DNA from 3 places in the Streptomyces brevispora genome. Region 1 is predicted to be linked to each of the others. Evidence: riboswitches for the same ligand, from Rfam matches in the RefSeq annotation. Region 1 holds a riboswitch; each other region holds the start of a gene.
The links. A riboswitch is a leader RNA that binds a small molecule or an ion and turns the genes downstream of it on or off. The one in region 1 is predicted to bind cyclic di-AMP.

Region 1 (6,561 bases):
GATCCTGACGCACGGCACGCCTCCGAGCCAAGGAAGAACCGGACAACAGAGAGGCGTGAGGGTGTGTGCATGGCCACACCCTGTCCGGCTTCGCCCCCGGTTAAGGTCTGTGAGTTGCCTACAAAAGGGACCGCCAATGCCCTTCGCCCCGTTCGACTGGATCGACGACGAGGCGCGCCGCCGCGCGGACGCCGGACTCGTCCGGACGCTCCGGCCCCGGCCCGCCGAAACGGAACTGCTCGATCTCGCGAGCAACGACTACCTCGGCCTGACCAGACACCCGGAAGTGACCGCGGCGGCGGCCCGCGCGGCGTGCCGCTGGGGTGCGGGGGCCACCGGATCCCGGCTGGTCACCGGGTCCACCACGCTGCACGCCGAGCTCGAACGGGAACTGGCCGAATTCTGCGGTTTCGAGGCCGCCCTCGTGCTGTCGTCGGGCTACGCGGCCAACCTCGCCGCGCTCACCGCCCTCAGCGGCCGGGGCTCACTGATCGTGTCGGACGCGGGCAACCACGCCTCGATCGTCGACGGCTGCCGGCTCTCCCGGGCCGAGACCGCCGTCGTGCCGCACACCGACCCCGAGGCCGTGCGCAAGACGCTCCGCGCGCATGACGGCAGGGCGCTGGCGGTCACCGACTCGGTCTTCTCCGTCGACGGCGATGCCGCGCCGCTGGCCGCGCTGGCCGAGGTCTGCCGTGCGGAGGGCGCCGCGCTGCTCGTCGACGACGCGCACGGTCTGGGGGTGCTCGGGGAAGGCGGGCGCGGCGCTCTCGCGGCCGCCGGTCTCGCGGGCGGCGAGGGCGTCGTCGGCACGCTCACCCTCTCCAAGGCCCTGGGCAGCCAGGGCGGCGCGGTACTCGGCCCCGCCCGGGTCATCGACCACCTGGTCAACACCGCCCGTACGTTCATCTTCGACACCGGTCTCGCCCCGGCCGCCGCCGGCGCCGCACTCGGCAGCCTGCGGCTGCTGCGCCGCGAACCGGAACGAGCGGGCAGGGCCCGGGCGGTCGCCACCGCACTGTACGAACAGTTGACCGCGGCCGGTCTGGTCGCCGTACGGCCCGATGCGGCCGTGGTCTCGGTACGCGCGCCTTCGGCCGACTCCGCGGTCCGCTGGGCGGCCGACTGCCGTACGGCCGGTATGGCGGTCGGGTGCTTCCGGCCGCCGTCGGTGCCGGACGGCATCTCCAGGCTGCGACTGACGGCGCGGGCCGACCTGACGGACGCGCAGATCGCGACCGCGGTCGCGATCGTACGGCGGACCGCTCCGGACGCCTGAGACGGCAGCGCCGCCATCGGGCGCCGTGACCGGCCCGCCGTCGGGTCAGCGGACCGAGTTGCGGCTCAGACCGTGGACGAAGGAGGTCCAGGCCGCGGCCGAGAACTGCAGCGGCGGCCTGGACACATCCTTGGAGTCGCGCACGGCCAGCTGTCTGCCGCCGAACGGTGCGGCCTCCACGCAGTTGTTCATTCCCGTGCTGCGGCTGCTGCGCCGCCACCGTAACGCGTGCTGTGCGAGGCAATCCGACATGACGCCCCCCTCGGGCAGTCCGTAGTTACTGACCGGCGCGGTCGATCGCGGCGATCAGGTCCAACGAGTGCTCCGGCGACAGCGCGTGTGCCTGCAGGGTGCGGAAGGCCGAGCTGTACGCCTCAAGGTCTTCTTTCCGCTCCAGGTAAAGGCTACTCGTCAAATGGTCAAGAACGACCACATCCAGATCAGAAGTGGTCGGAAAAGAGAAGATAACGAAAGGTCCGGTGAGGCCGACGTAGCCGCCGACCGAGAAGGGCAGCAACTGAAGGTTCACGTGCGGAAGCTGGGCCAGCCGGATGAGATGACGCAACTGCTCCCGCATCACCCGTTGGCCGCCGACCGCGCGCCTCAGCACCGCCTCGTCGAGCACCGCGCTCAGTCGCAGCGGCGGATCGCTCCGCAACACCCCCTGCCGGGCGAGCCGCACCTCCACCAGTGAGTCCAGCTGGCCGGCCGGCAGCCCGTCGAGTGCCGCCCGGGTCACCGCACGTGCGTAGTCGGCTGTCTGCAACAGGCCCGGCACCACCGAGGTTTCCAGCGTGCGGGCCGTACGCGCCTGCGACTCCAGGCTGATGAAGTCACGGTACTGGGGCGGGATGAGACCGCGGTAGGCGTGCCACCAGCCCGCACCGCCACCGCCCGCCGAACCGGCGAGCGCCTCCAGGACGCCCCGCAACTGCGGGTCGTTCACGCCGTACGCGTCCAGCAGCCGGGTGACGTCCCCCGGCCGCACCCCACTGATGCCGGTCTCGATCCGGCTCACCTTCGACTGGTGCCAGCCGAGCAGTTGCGCGGATTCCCGGCTGGTGAGCCCCGATGCATGGCGCAGACTCCGCAGCTCCTCCCCGAGCTTGCGGCGTCGCACCGCAGGTCCGTGCTGCATGTAGTGACTCCCTCCCAGTCCCTGCCGAGCGGACAGTGTGCCGCTCCCGCACGGCATCCAGCGAAGAGTTCACCGCTTTGAGCGACAGATATATGCATATCTTGGTGGATCGTCGTCACAGAGGGCAGCATCAGTGGCAATGTGGCGCGAAGCACAGCACGGACCGATCGCGGGTCGGTCCGGGTGGGAAAGGGGCGGCCGGCCATGGCGGACCATCAAGAGGCAAGTGTCACGCTGCCGAGCGAGCCGGTCTCGGTCGCCGCGGCCCGCAGGTATGTGGCCAGAGTGCTGGCCGAATGGGGACTGTCCGACGGGAGCGAGGCCGCCGACACCATCCGGCTGATCGTCTCGGAGCTCGCGACCAACGCGGTCCAGCACACCTTCGGCCAGTCGCCCATCTTCACCGTGGACCTCCGGCTGGAGCGCGAGGAACAGCTGCACGTCGGAGTGACGGACAGTCACCCCCGCTGGCCCCAGCGGCTGCCCGCCGCCGTCCAGCAGGACAACGGGCGCGGCATGGTGATCATCCGCTCGCTGGCCAAGGAATACGGTGGCAAGCTGACCGTCACGCCCACCGCCGACGGCGGCAAGACCGTCTGGATCGCCCTCCCCTGGAACGTCCCCGTCCAGAGCTGACCGGACCCGTGGCCCGCCGCCCCGGTCACTGCGTCGCGGCGGCCCGTCCGAATCCGCTGCGCAACAGGGCCCGCAGGGTCTCCGCAGCGGCGCTCGACCGGTCACCGCGGTGCACCACCGAGATCGTCCGGCGGAACGCGGCAGGAGCCAGCCTCCGTACGGACAGCGGGGTCGGCGACATCGCCGCGACCATCTCGGGGACCACCGCGATCCCGATGCCCGCGCTGACCAGCGCGCACACCAGCGCATAGCCGGGCGACTCGCAGACCACCGCGGGCAGTGCGCCCGCCTCGGCCAGTGCGCTCTCCACCCCACGCCGCGGTGGATGCGTGGGCGCGCTGCTGATCAGCGGCCGGCCGGCGAGGTCCGTCACCGGGAGCCGCCCGCTGCCGTCGGCCAGGACCTGCCCGACGGCGGTGATCAGCACCAGTTCCTCGACCAGCAGGGGCACGGTACTGACGCCGGAGGGCAGCGGTGTCGCGGTGGCCGGTTCGTACGCGTGCGTCAGCGCGAGGTCGACCTCGCCCGCCGCCACCGCCGCCACCCCGCCCGGCGGCTCGTACTCCGTGACGACCAGCTCCACATCCGGGTGCGCCCGGCGGAAGGCGCTCAGCACGGGAGGCAGCAGATGAACCCCCGCAGTGGTGAAGGTGCCGACCCGCAGACGTCCGCCGGAGAGCCCGGCGAGACGGGCCAGCTCGTGGCGGGCCTGGTCCATCTCGTCGAGGATCCGCCGGGCCCGGCCGGCGAGCAGCTCACCCGCGGCCGTGAGACGGGCGCCCCGGTGGTGCCGGACCAGCAGTGCGGCACCGGCCTCCCGCTCCAGTTTGGCGAGCTGCTGGGAGAGAGCGGGGGCGGTGTAGCCCAGGCGCGCGGCGGCCCGGGTGATCGAACCGGCCTCGGCGACCGCGACCAGCGCCGCAAGCCGTGTCGGGTCGTACATTAAGCATTCCTTTTGGCAGACCCACGAGATTGCAAGTACATGCTAAAGGCGGTTCGGGTCCAGGGTGGAGCCATGGACGCCCAACTGACGGCCTTCCTCGGGGTTGCCGCCGCCATGGTCGCGCTGCCCGGAGCCGACTTCACCGTCGTCGTACGCAACGCTCTCGCCTCGCGGTCGGCGGGGGTGGCGACCGCGCTCGGCGTCGCCGGTGGCCTGCTCGTCCACACCGCGCTCGCCGTCGCGGGGCTGGCCGCCGTGCTGGTGGCGGTGCCGGTGCTGTTCCGCACGGTTCAGCTACTCGGCGGGGCGTACGTGCTCTACCTGGGCGTCAGTGCGCTCCGCGCGGCCCGGCGCAGCCAAGGGCGGGCACACGCCACCGAAACCGTGGCGGACCGGGCGGACGACGACGCGGAGCCCGCGAAGGGGACCCGGCGCGCACTGCGCCAGGGCTTCCTCACCAACGCGCTGAACCCCAAGGCGCCTGTGCTCTTCCTCAGCCTGCTTCCGCAGTTCGTCCCCGCCGGGTCCGCCCCGCTGCCCAGAACGCTGCTGCTCGCCGCGATCGTCGTACTGCTGGCACTGATCTGGTTCCCGGCCGTGGCGCTCCTGGTGGACCGCCTGGGCCGGTGGCTGCGCCGGCCGCGTACCGCCCGGGCGATCGAGGGCGGCAGCGGCGCGGCACTCACCGTGCTGGGCGTGGTACTGGTGACCGGCACCCTGCTGCACTGACCCGACAGCCCCTCGCACGCGGGTCCGGCGGTGGGACGAGGGTCCGTCAGCGGACCCGCCCGTAGTAGACGTTCTTCGTCCAGATCTTCTCCATCCGGACCACGGCGCCGGATTTCGGCGAGTGCCAGATCCTTCCGCTGCCCGCGTAGATGCCCACGTGGTAGACGCTGCGGCCGGAGTGGAAGAAGACCAGGTCTCCGCGTTGCCGATTCGAGGCCGAGATGTGACGGGTCTTGTTGTACTGCTGCTGGGCCGTGCGCGGGAGCTTCTTGCCCGCTTTCCCGAACGCGTAGAGCGTCAGGCCCGAACAGTCGAAGCGGCTTGGGCCGGTGGCACCCCACCGGTAGGGCGATCCCTTCTTCGACGCGGCGATGTTGAGCGCCTTCATCGAATGAGTCGCGGCCTGGGCGTCGGTCACGGCGCCGGGGACGAACAGTGTGCCGCCGACGGCGGCGAGAGTCATGACCGAGGCCGTGGTGGCGCGGGCGAGCAGAGACGGGACATGAACCTGCGCAGTCATGCGCAACCCTTCGTCAGCCGCCTGTGAAGGATGACCTGTCGGGTTCGGGCTGGCGAAGTTGCCCGGCCGCACATGGCGGCTTCACCCCGAGGGACAACCGGATAGCCGGTCGGCCCGTTGTGCTCGGGTCCTCCACTCCTGCCGATCCACTCCTGTCGACCAGGCATCCGGACAGCGGCAGGACTCGGCGTCCGCCCGGACCGCCCCGCCGCGGTGGCGGGGGCTTGTCGTCCCAGGGATCTTGACTCACCGAACGCCGGATTTCCGGGATAAAACAGTCATATGTGAGGATCGGCACGACTAACCTGATCAGGTGGACAATGGGCCTTACGGGGACCTGCCGAGCCTCCCCTGTCAGCGCCGTACCAGCGACGGAACGGCAGATTTCGCCCACGATCCACCTCGAAAGCGCAAGTCGAGCCATCCCTCGTGCGAGGCATCGGGTACGCCGAACGAGCGAGAAATTCTGGTCAAGCCGTCGGGCGTGTCGGCGTAGGCGAGTTGATCAACTCGTCGGGGCCGGCGGCACGGTGATCCGTCCGGTGCGTCGTTCGCCGTCCAGTACCCGCAGCGCCCGGGTCAACGTGGCGGAATGGATACGCGCTTCGCCCCGCTCGTGCATCAACGCGAGTGCGTCCCGCAGCGCCGCCGCGTACGAGGCGAGCGCCTGGGCGGCGCGCAGGGCACGGTAGGTGTCGTCGGCGTGGGCCGGGTTGATCCGGCCCAGCTGGTCGACGACTTCCAGATAGCGGTCGATGAACTCGCCCTCCGCGCGGGTCAGGGCGGGCAGTGGTGGGAACTCCGGTGGCTGCATCGGGGGTTCACCGCGCGGCGGCCGGTGGCAGCGCGGGGCCGCGGTTCTGCACGATGTGGTCGATCAGCCCATAGGCCTTGGCGTCCTCGGCGTCGAGGATGAGATCGCGCTCGGTGTCGGCGGTGATCTGCTCGGCGGAGCGGCCGGTGTGACGGGCCAGCATGCCGGTCAGCGTCTCGCGCATCCGGGCCAGTTCCCGGGCCTCGATCTCCAGGTCGGACGGCTGTCCCTGTACCGGTTCGGCGAGCTCGGGCTGTTGCATCACGACCCGTGCGCCGGGCAGCGCGTGCCGTCGGCCGTGAGCTCCGGCGGCCAGCAGTACGGCCGCGCCGGCGCCCGCCTGGCCGAGGCAGAAGGTCTCCACCTCGCAGGTGAGGAACGCCATCGTGTCGTAGACGGCGGTCATGGCCCCGAACGAGCCGCCGGGGGAGTTGATGTAGAGCTGGATGGGCCGGTCCGGTGCGTCGTGCTCCAGGTACATGAACTGGGCGACCAGGTCGTT
Region 2 (6,561 bases), on a different contig from region 1:
GATGTCCGCGTCGGTGGGTGCGGTGGACTCGGTCTGGGGAGGGGGCGTTTCCATGCCTGCCTAGGTTCTGATCGGGCTGCTTGAACTGCGGTTCCGCAGATGAACGAGGGGATGCGAACGAGGAGGAGCGGGTCAGCCCCGGTCGGCGCTGTCGACGCCGTCCCAGAGATTGGAGTGCCACGGCCGGCCGGACTCCTCCGGCTTTCCGTTGCGCTCCTTGACCGCGTCGGGGTCGACCACCGTGTAGCCGGTCTCCCCCGGAAGAAGGTAGTGCAGATGCTCGCGGGCCAGCCGCTTGATGTACGCATCGTCCTGGAGCCGCGCCTTCTCGTCGCGCAGCTCCTCGGTGCGCACCTCGGCCTCCTGCGCGAGCCGCTCCTGGTCGGCGATCTCGTCGCGCTGCGACACGTACTGCCGCATCGGGTACGCGAGGGCGACGACCAGGGAGCAGACCACCAGGGCCAGGAAGGCCGCCCGGCCGGTGAGGCGGGAGCGGCGCGCCTGACGGCGGCTCTGGGACCGGTAGACGCGGGCTGCGGTCTGCTCACCGAGCAGCCTCAGCCGGGTCGCGGTGGAGAACCGGTCCCGGTCCTTCGCGGCCATGTCTCCGCCTCCCCATTACGCACGTCCGTCCCCGCACACGGTACGGGACCGAGTGCGGGGACGGACGGAGGCCGGGGCGCCGGACCCGGCCGGGCCTGTCGGCCCGTGCCGGACGCGCCGGCCGGACGCGCCTGCTGTACGTGCCGGCCGTACGGGTCAGCCCTTGAAGCGCGGGAACGCCGAGCGGCCCGCGTACACCGCGGCGTCGTCGAGGATCTCCTCGATGCGCAGCAGCTGGTTGTACTTGGCGACACGGTCCGAGCGGGCCGGGGCGCCGGTCTTGATCTGGCCGCAGTTCACGGCGACCGCGAGGTCGGCGATGGTGACGTCCTCGGTCTCGCCGGAGCGGTGGGACATCATGCACTTGAAGCCGCTGCGCTGGGCCAGCTCGACGGCGTCCAGGGTCTCGGTCAGCGAACCGATCTGGTTGACCTTGACGAGCAGGGCGTTGGCGGAGCCCTCCTCGATGCCGCGGGCCAGGCGCTCCGGGTTGGTGACGAAGAGGTCGTCGCCGACGATCTGCACCTTGGCGCCGAGCTTGTCGGTGATGACCTTCCAGCCGGCCCAGTCGTCCTCGTACAGCGGGTCCTCGATGGAGACCAGCGGGTACGCGGAGACGAGCTCCTCGTAGTACTCGGTCATCTCGGCGGCCGAGCGGGACTTGCCCTCGAACTCGTACTTGCCGTCCTTGTAGAACTCGGACGCGGCGACGTCGAGCGCGAGCGCGATGTCCTTGCCCGGGGCGTAACCGGCCTCCTTGATGGCCTCAAGGATGAGGTCGAGGGCGGCGCGGTTCGACTCCAGGTTCGGCGCGAAGCCGCCCTCGTCGCCGAGACCGGTGGACAGGCCCTTGGTCTTCAGGACCTTCTTCAGCGTGTGGTAGACCTCGGCGCCCCAGCGCAGGGCCTCGGAGAAGGACTCCGCGCCGATCGGGGCGATCATGAACTCCTGGATGTCCACGTTGGAGTCGGCGTGCGACCCACCGTTGAGGATGTTCATCATCGGGACGGGCAGCAGGTGCGCGTTCGGGCCACCGAGGTAGCGGAACAGCGGCAGGTCCGAGGCCTCGGACGCGGCGTGGGCGACGGCGAGCGAGACGCCGAGGATGGCGTTGGCGCCGAGCGAGCCCTTGTTCTCGGTGGCGTCCAGGTCGAACATCGCCTGGTCGATCAGCCGCTGCTCGGTCGCGTCGTAGCCGACGAGCTCCGGGCCGATCTGCTCGATCACGGCGAGGACGGCCTTCTCGACGCCCTTTCCGTGGTAGCGGTTGGGGTCGCCGTCGCGAAGCTCAACGGCCTCGAACGCACCGGTGGAGGCTCCGGACGGAACAGCAGCACGACCCGTGCTGCCGTCGTCGAGCCCAACCTCGACCTCGACCGTGGGGTTGCCCCGGGAGTCGAGGATTTCCCGGGCTACGACGACGTCGATGGACGGCACGAGGCATCTCCTTCTGGGATATGACGCTGGTTGTGCAGGGTCACTTTGGCCTTGCGACAAGAGCCTAACCGGCCCGGCCCTCTCAGTCGGCCGCCCGCCCGCCCCCTGGGACGAAAAAGGACCCAAGGGCACCCATAGCGGGGCAGACGTCCAGGTACCTACCGACCAGTAACTACAACAGTTGAACAATCGGCGCGGGAGCCGGCGCACCCCGAAGCGGCAAAACCCCGGCCCGGCACGCACGGGGGGAGGTGCGGGCCGGGCCGGGGAGCTCAGCGAGGAGAGTGCCGAATTACTTCACCAGGTGGAGCTGCTGACCCGGGAAGATCATGTCGGCGTCCTTGACGATGTCCTTGTTCAGCTCGAACAGCCGCTCCCAGCCGCCCTTGACGTTGTGGTCGGCCGCGATCTGGCTCAGCGAGTCGCCGGCGACGACCTTGTACTCGCCGTCACCCTTCTTGACCGTCTCGCCGGTCGGGGTGGTGACGGTCTTCTTCTGCTCGGCCTGAGGGGTGGCCGCGCGGTCCGAGCGGGAGGCGGCGGGGGCCTCGGTGCGCTCGGCCTTCTTCGGCTCGGCCTGCTGGACCGGAGCCGACTGCTGCTTGGGGGCGGTCTTGGTGGCGGTGGAGCCGGTGTCGACGCCCGGGTCGACACCGTCGTTGCGCAGGTTGCCGGCGCCGGCGCAGCCCCAGGCGCCCGGTCCCTGCATGTCGAGGAGCTTCTCGGCCACGGCGATCTGCTGGGACTTGCTGGCCAGGTCGGCGCGGGCCGCGTACTGCGTACCGCCGGCGGCGGCCCAGCTGGACTGCGAGAACTGCAGACCGCCGTAGTAGCCGTTGCCGGTGTTGATCGACCAGTTGCCGCCGGACTCGCACCGGGCGACCGCGTCCCAGGTGGACACGGAGGCCGCGGAGGCGCCGGTCGCACCCATCAGGGGCACGGCGATGGCGGCACCGGCCACACCGGCGAGCGTGACGAGACGGACGGCCTTGGACGGGCGACGGTGCTTGTTGCCCTTGCTGTTGAGCAGCATCGAGACTTCTCCTCACCGACGCCTACGAGGTGAGCTGTCGGGTTCGGGCCAAGTGAGTTGCCCGGTCGCACGTCCTAGCGCACGACTTAACCCCAAGCCGTTCCCGATGCGTCTTGCGACGATCGGACCCGGCGCCTACCTGGGTCCCCCGCTCCTGCCTACGGCGCTTTACGCGTCTGTTCCCTTCGACCGACGGCAGGATTCGGCGTGACGATCGACGGGGCCCGCGGTGCGAGCGGTTACGACCGTAAACACACGCCACCCCCACATTCAAAGAAGGACATACCGGATAAACAGCCCTTACTCGCATCTGAAGAACACCTGTTTGCGCAGGTCGGAACGGATGCGGGGGGAGCTCCCGGACAAGACGCGCCAGTTCACGCAAAGAGACCCATGTCTCACTTAGTCAAAAGTGGGACATAGGCCTCTTAAGTACCCCAGATTTGAGGTGCTTTCAGCTGTTGATCAGACCGATTCCGCGGCCGTTCCCGGTCGGTCTCAGTCGGTCTTCACACCGAGATCGAGGCTCTGGCCAGGCAGGATGAGGTCCGGGTCGGAGCCGACCTCCGCCTTGTTGGCCTCGTACAGCTCCGTCCAGCCGCCGGGAAGCTTCTGTGCGTCAGCAATCGCCCAGAGGTTGTCGCCGGGGCGGACGGTGTACGTACCGTCGGCGACCGGGGCCCCCTTGTCGCGTGCGTCACTGGCGCCGCGCGAGGCGTGCCGCCCCGAGTCCCGGTCGCTGCCGGTCCCCTCGGGGGCCGGGGCGCCGCGGTGCTTGCCGCCCGTCTCCCCGGCCGGGGCGGACCCTTCCCGGGCGCCGGAGGAGCCGGTCGCGCCGGAGGAGCCGGATGCCGAGGGCGTGGCGGACGGGGAGGCCGAGGCGTCCGGCGTACGGTCGTGGTCGGCCGTGTCCGCCGTCGCGTCGTCCGACGGGGTGCCGGCCGACGGGGCATCGTCCGACGGAGCGTCGGTCGCGCCCTTGGACGCGCTGCCCGACCGGTCCCGGCTCGCCGACGGATCGGCACTCGACGACGGGTCCGCACTCTCGGAGGTGTCGGCGGACGAGGCGCTGCCCGGGTCGACGCCCGGCAGGGACCCGTCCACGACGAGGCCGGAGATGACCGCGCAACTGGGCCACGCCTTCGACCCCTGGTCGCCCAGGACCTTCTCCGCCACGGCGATCTGCTGCGAGCGGCTGGCCAGGTCCGCGCGCGGGGCGTACGAATCGCCGCCGTACGACTTCCACACATCCTGCGAGAACTGCAGGCCGCCGTAGAAGCCGTTGCCGAGGTCGGCGCTCCACATGCCGCCGCTCTCGCACTCGGCGACCCGGTCCCAGGTCGAGGCGTCGGCTGCGTGCGCGCCGGCCGCGCCGAGCAGTGGGATGGCGATGGCCGAGCCGGTCACGCCTGCGGCGACGACGATCGCGGGTGCCTGCCGAGGGCGACGGTGTCTGCCGTTCGCGGAGCCCATGGGAATGCCTTCCGTGTAACTGACGAGTGACTGGTGAGTCGAACGGTGAACCTAGCGGGACTCGAACGTGTGTCACAAGTCGATGCAGCAGAGATCACATAAAAGTCACAGAGTTGACAGAGCGTCACCCTCATCGGAAGCGGGCTCGGGAGTGAACTCCACCGGGAGCGTGCGCAGTCCGCGCATGATGAGCCCGCCACGCCAGCGCAAATCGGCAGCTTCCCCCGCAAGTCGCAGGTCCGGAAGGCGTTTCAGCAACGTGGCGAGCGCGGCCTGCCCCTCCAGCCGGGCGAGCGGTGCTCCCAGGCAGTAATGGATGCCGTGCCCGTATCCGAGGTGCTGATTGTCACGCCGCGAGAGGTCCAGCGTGTCCGGGCCATCGAAGCGTCCGGGGTCCCGGTCGGCGGCCGCCAGCACCACCAGCACGGGGTCTCCCTCGGCCACCCGCTGCCCGTCGATCGTCAGTGGCTCGGTGGCGAACCGCCAGGTCGCCAGCTCCACCGGGCCGTCGTAACGCAGCAGTTCCTCGACGCCGGTGGCCAGCAGTTCCGTCTCCCCTGCCGCCAGGGACCGCTGGAGCCGCTCGCGCTGCTCGGGGTGTCCCAGCAGGGTGTGGACGCCGTTGCCGATGAGGTTGACGGTCGTCTCGAACCCGGCGAAGAGAAGGATGAAGGCCATCGCGGCGGCCTCGTTCTCCGTCAGGTGCTCGCCGTCGTCGCTCGCCCGGATCAGCCCCGAGATCAGGTCGTCCCCGGGGTTCTCGCGCTTGCGGTGGATCAGTTCGAGGAGATAGCCGCGCATCTTCTTCACGGAACGGGCCACCCCGCCGCGCGGGCCGCCGCCGTGGCGGATCATCATGCCCGCCCAGTCCCGGAAGTCGTCCTGGTCCTCACGCGGGACACCGAGCAGGTCGCAGATCACGTAGATGGGGAGCGGGAAGGCGAACTCGTGGATGAGGTCGGCCTCCCCCTTCTCGGCGAAGGAGTCGATGAGGCGGTCCGTCAGCTCCTGCACGCGCGGCGCGAACTCCGCGATGCGCCGGGGCGTGAACGCCTTCGACACGAGACGCCGCAGCCGGGTGTGGTCGGGCGGGTCGATGTTCAGCAGATGCGTCATCAGCTCCGCCTTGCGCTCGCCCGGGATGCCCGTCCGGCCCTTGGCGTGCGCCGGCTCGGCGTGGTGCGCCGGGTTCTTGGAGAGCCGGGGGTCGGCGAGGGCCTGCTTGGCGTCCGCGTACCGGGTGACGAGCCAGGCCTCGACCCCGCTGGGCAGTGTGGTGCGGTGCACGGGGCTGTGCTCGCGCAGCCAGGCGTACGCGGGGTAGGGGTCGGTGGCGAACTCCCAGGTGAAGAGTTCGGGGGCGGGCGGCACGGCCTCGGCGTCGGCCGCGTGGGCGGGGCAGCCGGCGGGCGCGGGCGTCGGGGCGGCTCCGGAAGCGTGCTCGGGCGTGTCGGCGGGCGCATCGGCTGGGCTGTCGGCGGGCGTATCGGCTGGGCTGTCGGCGGGCGCATCGGCTGGGCTGTCGGCGGGCGTATCGGCGGGGCTGTCGTTCACCCCCCGACGTTAGCCGTTGCCCTGTGCCGGGCCCGCCGTCGCCCTGCGCCGCGCTATCCGTTGCCCTCCGCCACCCTGATCGCGTCCCGGTAGGCGCGGCTCGCGGCCCGCAGGGCGGCCTCCGGGTCGGTGCCGTTCTCCTGCGCGCTCACGGCCAGGGCGAGGAGCCGGTAGCCGATGCCGTCGCCCTCGCCCTCGGGAAGCGGCACGTCGAGTCCGGCGGTACGGACCCGGCCGGCCAGCTTCGCCGCGAGGGCCAAGGCGGGCTGGCCGAGCGGCACCCCGTCGGTGACGGACTCGCGCTGCTTCTCGATCGCCTTGGTCCGCAGCCAGTGCGCGTGGACGTCCTGCGGGGTCTCGGCGGTCTCGTCGCCGAAGACGTGCGGATGGCGGTGGATCAGCTTCTCGACGAGCGTGGCGGCGACGTCGTCCACCGAGAAGGGCTCCTCCTCGTCCTCCTC
Region 3 (6,561 bases), on a different contig from region 1:
CCGCTCTCCCCGTCCAGTTCCCGGGCGAGTGCCCGCGCCGATTGGGACGGTTCGACCGCGCCGTCCGGGCCTTGGTCGATGAGCATCGCGACGCCGGTGACCAGGGCTCTGAACCCGAGCACCGCCGACTGCTGGACGCCGCTCGGCCGGAACTCCTGACCGAGCTCAGGCAGTCCGCTCAGCCTGCGGTGCAGGGCGGCGGCCGCGTTCTCGTCCGGCGGCGCGGTGTCCCACAGCAGCTCCAGCGCGGCCACACAGGTGTCCTGGTCCGCCGGGCGCCCCTCGTCGGCGAGGTACTGGAGGAGCACCCCGGCGGTGTGCTCGGCACAGGCCGCCGAGAACAGCCTGGCCTGGACGAAAGTTCCCAGGAAGGCCATGCCCCGGACGCTCTCCAAGATCTTCACGGCCGCTCGCTCCTGTGGGTGCCCTGTGCCCTGTGCCTGCGCGTGGTGCCTGCGCGTGGTGCGCCGTGCCCGTCCGGTGCCCGACACCTCCCGCACGGTACCCGGCACCGGCGGCGCCCCCGGTGACGGTCACCGGAGCGTCTCGTACTGCCGTACGGCCCGCCCCAGGGGCGCCGGACACGCGCTAGCCGGGCCGCACGCTCCCGTAGATCGGCATGTAGTAGATCGACTCCTCGCGCACGTTCGCCCCCGGCTTCGGCGCGTGGATCATCATGCCGTCGCCCTTGTAGATGCCGACGTGGCTGATGTCGTCGTAGAAGAAGACCAGGTCCCCGGGCCGCAGATCCGCCGTGGCGATCCGGGTGCCGACCTCCACCTGATCCCAGGTGGTCCGCGGAAGGGTGACGCCCGCCGCCTTCCAGGCCGCCTGGGTGAGCCCCGAGCAGTCGTACGAGGACGGGCCGGTCGCCCCCCAGACGTACGGCTTGCCTATCTGGGCCCTGGCGAACGCGAGGACCTTCTCGGCCTTCGTCGTGGCGCTGCTGTCCGAGCCCGAACCGGAGCCCGTCCCGGTACCGGTGCCAGTGCCGGTACCGGCACCGGTCGCGCTTTCCGCCTCCTTGGCCTTGCGATCGGCCTCCGCCTTCGCGGCGGCCTGCTTCTTCGCCAGCTCGGCCGCCTTGAGCCGGGCCTCGTCCTTCCGCTTCTGCTCCAGCTCGGCGAGGCGCGCCTTCTCCTCGGCGGTCAGCTTCGACAGCAGCGTGCGGGCCTCGGCCAGCTTGTCCTGGACGTGCTGCTTGCTGGTGCGCAGTCTGGTCTGCGACTCGGTGAGCGTCTCCAGGCTCGTCACCGCCTCGGCACGCTTCTTGGACGCCTCGGCCTGCTTCGTACGGAAGTCCGTGACGGCCTGCTGCTGGTTCGCGGCCATCCGGTTCATGAGGTGCGTCTGGTCGAAGAACGACTGCGGGTCGTTGGCCAGGAAGAAGGTGGCGGTCGGCGCGAGCGCGCCGTCGCGGTACTGGGCGGCGGCGTAGTTCCCGAGCGTCCGGCGGGCATCGTTCAGCTTGTCGGCGCGCTTGGCGATGTCGTCCAGCAGCATGTCCACCTTGGCGCGCTGCTTGGCGGACGCCTCTTTCGCCTGGTCGTAGTGCTGGGTCGCGGTGCCCGCCTGCCGGTAGAGGCCGTCGACCTTCTTCTGGACGTCCTCGATGCTGGGCTTCGGGGCCGGGGCCGCCAGCGCGCTCTGCGTGGACAGCAGGGTCACCGAGGCGAGTGCGGCCGTCGTGAACCCGATGGCCGGGGTGGTGCTGCGCACCCGGGGGCGCGGTTTGCGATGTGATGCCAAGGCCGGCATCTCCTTCCGTGGACCGCCTACCGGGTTAGCTGTCGGGTTCGGGCGGAACGGAAGGCTGCCCTACGGTCCTGATGGGGGATTCGGACCGATTCACCCCGGTGATGCGTGTGGGTCCCCGGTTCCTGGCTCCGTACGGGCAGCCCGGATTCGGCGTGGACGTCCGCTCGGCGTGGTTCGCCTCTGGGGGTACGGGCCGCCCGAACGAGCACGCTAGCCAACTCATGGTGCCGCTGTGAAGGTTGATGTTCGATATGCCCGATACATTTTCGTGACCTCGGCGAAGTGGTGCGGTCCGGGCAGGTCAGGTCCGGGATTCACCCACGCAGTGTCGACGCGGCATCGCTTTGTGTGCCCGCGCGGTGGTGTGCGGTTCGCCATGCGGCCCCGGGGTGTCGGTGCGGCGCTCTAGACTCGGACAGCGATGAGCAGCCTCTTTGACGACAGTTTCCTGGCCGGCCTCCAGCACACGGAGGAAGGGCCCCCGCCGCCCCCCGAGGACTCCGCACCCGAAGTGGTGCCGGAGGACCTCTTCGGGGGCGTGTTCGACGGGCCCCCGCCGTCCCACGACGCGTACTACCGCGACGGGGCCCACCGCCCGGTCGTCGACCCCGCCGCGCTGCTCGACGGGCTGAACACCGAGCAGCGCGCCGCCGTCGTGCACGCGGGCTCCCCGCTGCTCATCGTCGCCGGGGCCGGTTCGGGCAAGACCCGGGTGCTCACCCACCGCATCGCCCACCTGCTGGCCGAGCGCGGGGTGCACCCCGGCCAGATCCTGGCGATCACCTTCACCAACAAGGCCGCCGGTGAGATGAAGGAGCGCGTCGAGCAGCTCGTCGGACCCCGTGCCAACGCCATGTGGGTCATGACCTTCCACAGCGCGTGCGTACGGATCCTGCGCCGCGAGTCGAAGAAGCTCGGCTTCACCTCCTCGTTCTCGATCTACGACGCGGCGGACTCCAAGCGGCTGATGGCCCTGGTCTGCCGCGATCTCGACCTCGACCCGAAGCGCTTCCCGCCGAAGTCGTTCACGGCGAAGGTGTCGAACCTGAAGAACGAACTGATCGACGAGGAGACGTTCGCCGGCCAGGCCGCGGACGGCTTCGAGAAGACCGTCGCCCAGGCCTACGCGCTCTACCAGTCCCGGCTGCGCGAGGCCAACGCGCTGGACTTCGACGACATCATCATGACGACGGTGCACCTGCTCCAGGCGTTCCCCGACGTCGCCGAGCACTACCGCCGCCGCTTCCGGCACGTCATGGTCGACGAGTACCAGGACACCAACCACGCCCAGTACACGCTCGTACGGGAACTGGTCGGCCCGGCCGGTGCCGACGACGCCCCCGCCGAACTGTGTGTCGTGGGTGACGCGGACCAGTCGATCTACGCCTTCCGCGGCGCCACGATCCGCAACATCCTCCAGTTCGAGGAGGACTACCCGAACGCGACCACGATCCTGCTGGAGCAGAACTACCGCTCCACCCAGACGATCCTGTCCGCCGCCAACGCCGTCATCGAGCGCAACGAGAGCCGCCGCCCGAAGAACCTCTGGACCAACGCCGGCTCCGGCGCCCGGATCACCGGCTACGTCGCGGACACCGAGCACGACGAGGCGCAGTTCGTCGCCGACGAGATCGACCGGCTGACCGACGCGGGCGACACCAAGGCGGGCGACGTCGCGATCTTCTACCGGACGAACGCGCAGTCCCGTGTCTTCGAGGAGATCTTCATCCGGGTCGGCCTGCCCTACAAGGTCGTCGGCGGTGTGCGCTTCTACGAGCGCAAGGAGGTCCGGGACGTCCTGGCCTACCTCCGGGTCCTCGCCAACCCGGAGGACACGGTTCCGCTGCGCCGCATCCTGAACGTGCCCAAGCGCGGCATCGGCGACCGGGCCGAGGCGATGATCGACGCCCTGTCACTGCGCGAGAAGATCACCTTCCCGCAGGCGCTGCGCCGCGTCGACGAGGCGTACGGCATGGCCGCCCGTTCCGCCAACGCCGTCAAGCGGTTCAACACGCTGATGGAGGAGTTGCGCACGATCGTCGAGTCCGGCGCGGGGCCCGCGGTCGTGCTGGAGGCCGTCATGGAACGGACCGGCTACCTCGCCGAGCTCCAGGCCTCCACCGACCCGCAGGACGAGACCCGGATCGAGAACCTCCAGGAGCTCGCCGCCGTCGCGCTCGAATTCGAGCAGGAGCGCGGCGAGGAGGAGGGCGCGGGCACCCTCCCGGAGTTCCTGGAACGGGTCGCGCTCGTCGCCGACTCCGACCAGATCCCCGACGAGGACACCGACGGCTCCGGCGTCGTCACGCTGATGACCCTGCACACGGCGAAGGGCCTCGAGTTCCCGGTGGTCTTCCTGACCGGCATGGAGGACGGCGTCTTCCCGCACATGCGGGCGCTGGGCCAGGTCAAGGAGCTGGAGGAGGAGCGCCGGCTCGCCTATGTCGGCATCACCCGGGCCCGCGAGCGGCTCTACCTGACCCGGGCGGCGATGCGCAGCGCCTGGGGCCAGCCCTCGTACAACCCGCCTTCGCGGTTCCTGGAGGAGATCCCGGAGCAGCACCTGGAGTGGAAGCGGAAGGGGCCGATGGCGGCTCCCGCGGGACCGACGTCGGGCATCACCTCGTCGCTGTCCGCGTCCCGCTCGCGTTCCGGGCCCTCGGGCTTCGCGACCCGGCGGACCTCGGACAGGCCGACGATCACCCTGGTGGTCGGCGACCGGGTCACCCACGACCAGTTCGGTCTGGGCACGGTGACGGCGGTCGAGGGCATCGGCGACCAGGCGAAGGTCACGGTCGACTTCGGGGACGAGCGGCCGAAGAAGCTGCTGCTGCGGTACGCACCGGTCCAGAAGCTGTAGCGGCCGGCCGGTCCGGCGGACGGCTGCGGCCGCCCGCCGCTCAGGTCGGGTCGACGTTGTGGCTGCGGAGCCAGGGCAGCGGGTCGATCGCCGCGCCGCCGCCGGGCCGCACCTCGAAGTGCATGTGGGGGCCGGTCGAGTTGCCGGAGTCCCCGGAGTACGCGATCACGTCGCCGGCCCTGACCTGGCCCGAGCGGATCCGGGTGCTGCTGAGGTGGCAGTACCAGGTCTCGGTGCCGTCGGCCATCGTGACGATGGCCATGTTCCCGTAGGCGGTGTGGAACTGCGTGCGAACGGTGCCGTCGGTCGCCGCCATCACCGGGGTTCCCTCCAGGACGGGGAAGTCGATGCCCGTGTGCACGGACATCCAGTTGACGCCCGCCTGGCCGAAGTACGCGCTGAGGCGGTGGTCCTTGACCGGCATGACGTACTTGGGGCGCAGGGCCTCCTTGCGGGCGGCCTCCACCTCGCGCTTCTTCTTCTCGGCGGCCTGCCGCGCCTTCAGGTCGATGCGCTCCTGGGTGCGGCTGGCGCGGTCGGCGAAGTTCTCCGCGTCGGCGCTGAGATTGGCGAGCTGGGTGTCGAGTTTGTTGTTGGCGGCGACCGGCTTGACCGTGCCGGGGTCGGCGGCCGCCATCGTCGTGGTGTCGTCCTTCTTCTCCTCGTCGCCGCCCAGCCCGCCGATTCCGCCCACGGAGGCGGCGGCGATACCGGCCACGCTCATCACGCAGGCGGAGGGAACGGCGACGGTGAGGAGCGCGGAACGCTTGGCGGGCGAACGCCTGCGGCTGCGGCCGCCACCGCGGGAGACCGGACGGCCCACGGGGCGATGGGCGTCGGCAGGGGACGGGGACGGCGCAGGGGGCGGGGACGAGGGCCGGGCCTGGTCGTGGTTTCGGGCGGCGGCTTCGTGGCCGGAGGGGCGGTCGCCCGGTCCGGCATCGGGGCCGTCGGCGTCGAGGCCCGTCTCCGGGAGGCTGAACTCGGCGGTCCGGTAGGGCTCGTACGGATCGTAGGAGGCCTGATCATGGGCCTGATCGCGGTCACGGTCGCGGTCGAGGTCGACGTTGAGGTCGTGGCGATGGTCCTGGTCGTGGTCCGGGGAGCTGCCCTCGTGAGGCTCATACGCCTCGTGCCTCTCGTACGTCTCGTACGGATGCCGTGTTGTCTGTTCGGGCCCATGCGATGGCGTCACATGGTGCGGCGTTTGCGGCGTCTGCTGTGTGTGCTCGGGCGTGGCGCCGGTGTTCCAGGCGGTGGCGTCGTACGCGCCGGAGTCGTATCCCGCCGTGGCGCCACTTGCCCACTGGCCGTTCGCGTACCAGCCGGAGGTGTCCCACTGGCCGGACGAGTCCGGGTCGCCGCCCTGCGCCGGGATGTTCGCACCGTAGCCGTCGGGCACTGCCCAGGTCCCGGTGGTGTCGTACTGATGCGCAGCCGCGTCGTACTGGGGGGCCGCTTCGTACTGCTGCGCCGCCGCCTCGTACTGCGGGGCCGCTTCGTACGGGGGGTGCTGTTGAGGGTGGGGGGTGTAGGCCGTGTAGTCGGCGGTGTGGTCGTACTCGGCGGTCCGGTGCGCGCCCGTGTCCCACTGGGTGGTGTCGTACTGGCCGCTGTAACCGGCCTGCCCGCTGTCGTACGGGGCGGCGTAACCAGGCGTCATGGTGTCGTACGAACCGTCGTAGCCGCCGGGGAGGGAGCCGAAGAGCGGGTCGCTGTCGAAGCCGCCCGTGGAGTGGCTTTCGTATCCGACGTGCCCGGCGTGGGGGTGCTGGTCGTTCACCAACTTCTCTCTCGCCTCGGCAGCAGGACCTGTGTCCGGGGTCCGTGGGGGACTCCGTGGGGAAAGCAGTGGCCGCGACTGTACCCGGCGGTATGCGACGCCGACAATCTTCCACGGCTCCCGGCCGCTCGGGAAACGGGCAATCGGCCGTCTTTCGACG

Region 2: it holds a riboswitch for cyclic di-AMP, as region 1 does, so the genes downstream of both, FHX80_RS10075 (transglycosylase family protein) here and FHX80_RS29685 (C40 family peptidase) in region 1, are expected to answer to the same signal.
Region 3: it holds a riboswitch for cyclic di-AMP, as region 1 does, so the genes downstream of both, FHX80_RS18365 (C40 family peptidase) here and FHX80_RS29685 (C40 family peptidase) in region 1, are expected to answer to the same signal.

The regions. Positions count from the first base shown of each region.
Region 1 covers NZ_VIWW01000002.1:8,709-15,269, forward strand. Annotated here, with positions in the region: gene FHX80_RS29655 (8-amino-7-oxononanoate synthase) at 137-1,279, shown strand; gene FHX80_RS29660 (DUF397 domain-containing protein) at 1,325-1,531, opposite strand; gene FHX80_RS29665 (helix-turn-helix domain-containing protein) at 1,557-2,417, opposite strand; gene FHX80_RS29670 (ATP-binding protein) at 2,622-3,053, shown strand; gene FHX80_RS29675 (LysR family transcriptional regulator) at 3,079-3,996, opposite strand; gene FHX80_RS29680 (LysE family translocator) at 4,069-4,725, shown strand; gene FHX80_RS29685 (C40 family peptidase) at 4,772-5,245, opposite strand; cyclic di-AMP (ydaO/yuaA leader) riboswitch at 5,249-5,421, opposite strand; gene FHX80_RS29690 (hypothetical protein) at 5,751-6,059, opposite strand; gene FHX80_RS29695 (ATP-dependent Clp protease proteolytic subunit) at 6,067-6,561, opposite strand, start outside.
Region 2 covers NZ_VIWW01000001.1:2,191,273-2,197,833, forward strand. Annotated here, with positions in the region: gene FHX80_RS10060 (DUF501 domain-containing protein) at 1-54, opposite strand, end outside; gene FHX80_RS10065 (FtsB family cell division protein) at 133-603, opposite strand; gene eno (phosphopyruvate hydratase) at 760-2,040, opposite strand; gene FHX80_RS10075 (transglycosylase family protein) at 2,333-3,073, opposite strand; cyclic di-AMP (ydaO/yuaA leader) riboswitch at 3,078-3,249, opposite strand; gene FHX80_RS10080 (LysM peptidoglycan-binding domain-containing protein) at 3,572-4,546, opposite strand; gene FHX80_RS10085 (cytochrome P450 family protein) at 4,652-5,917, opposite strand; gene FHX80_RS10090 (nucleoside triphosphate pyrophosphohydrolase) at 6,154-6,561, opposite strand, start outside.
Region 3 covers NZ_VIWW01000001.1:3,912,758-3,919,318, forward strand. Annotated here, with positions in the region: gene FHX80_RS18360 (hypothetical protein) at 1-404, opposite strand, end outside; gene FHX80_RS18365 (C40 family peptidase) at 589-1,758, opposite strand; cyclic di-AMP (ydaO/yuaA leader) riboswitch at 1,757-1,921, opposite strand; gene pcrA (DNA helicase PcrA) at 2,180-4,618, shown strand; gene FHX80_RS18375 (M23 family metallopeptidase) at 4,659-6,401, opposite strand.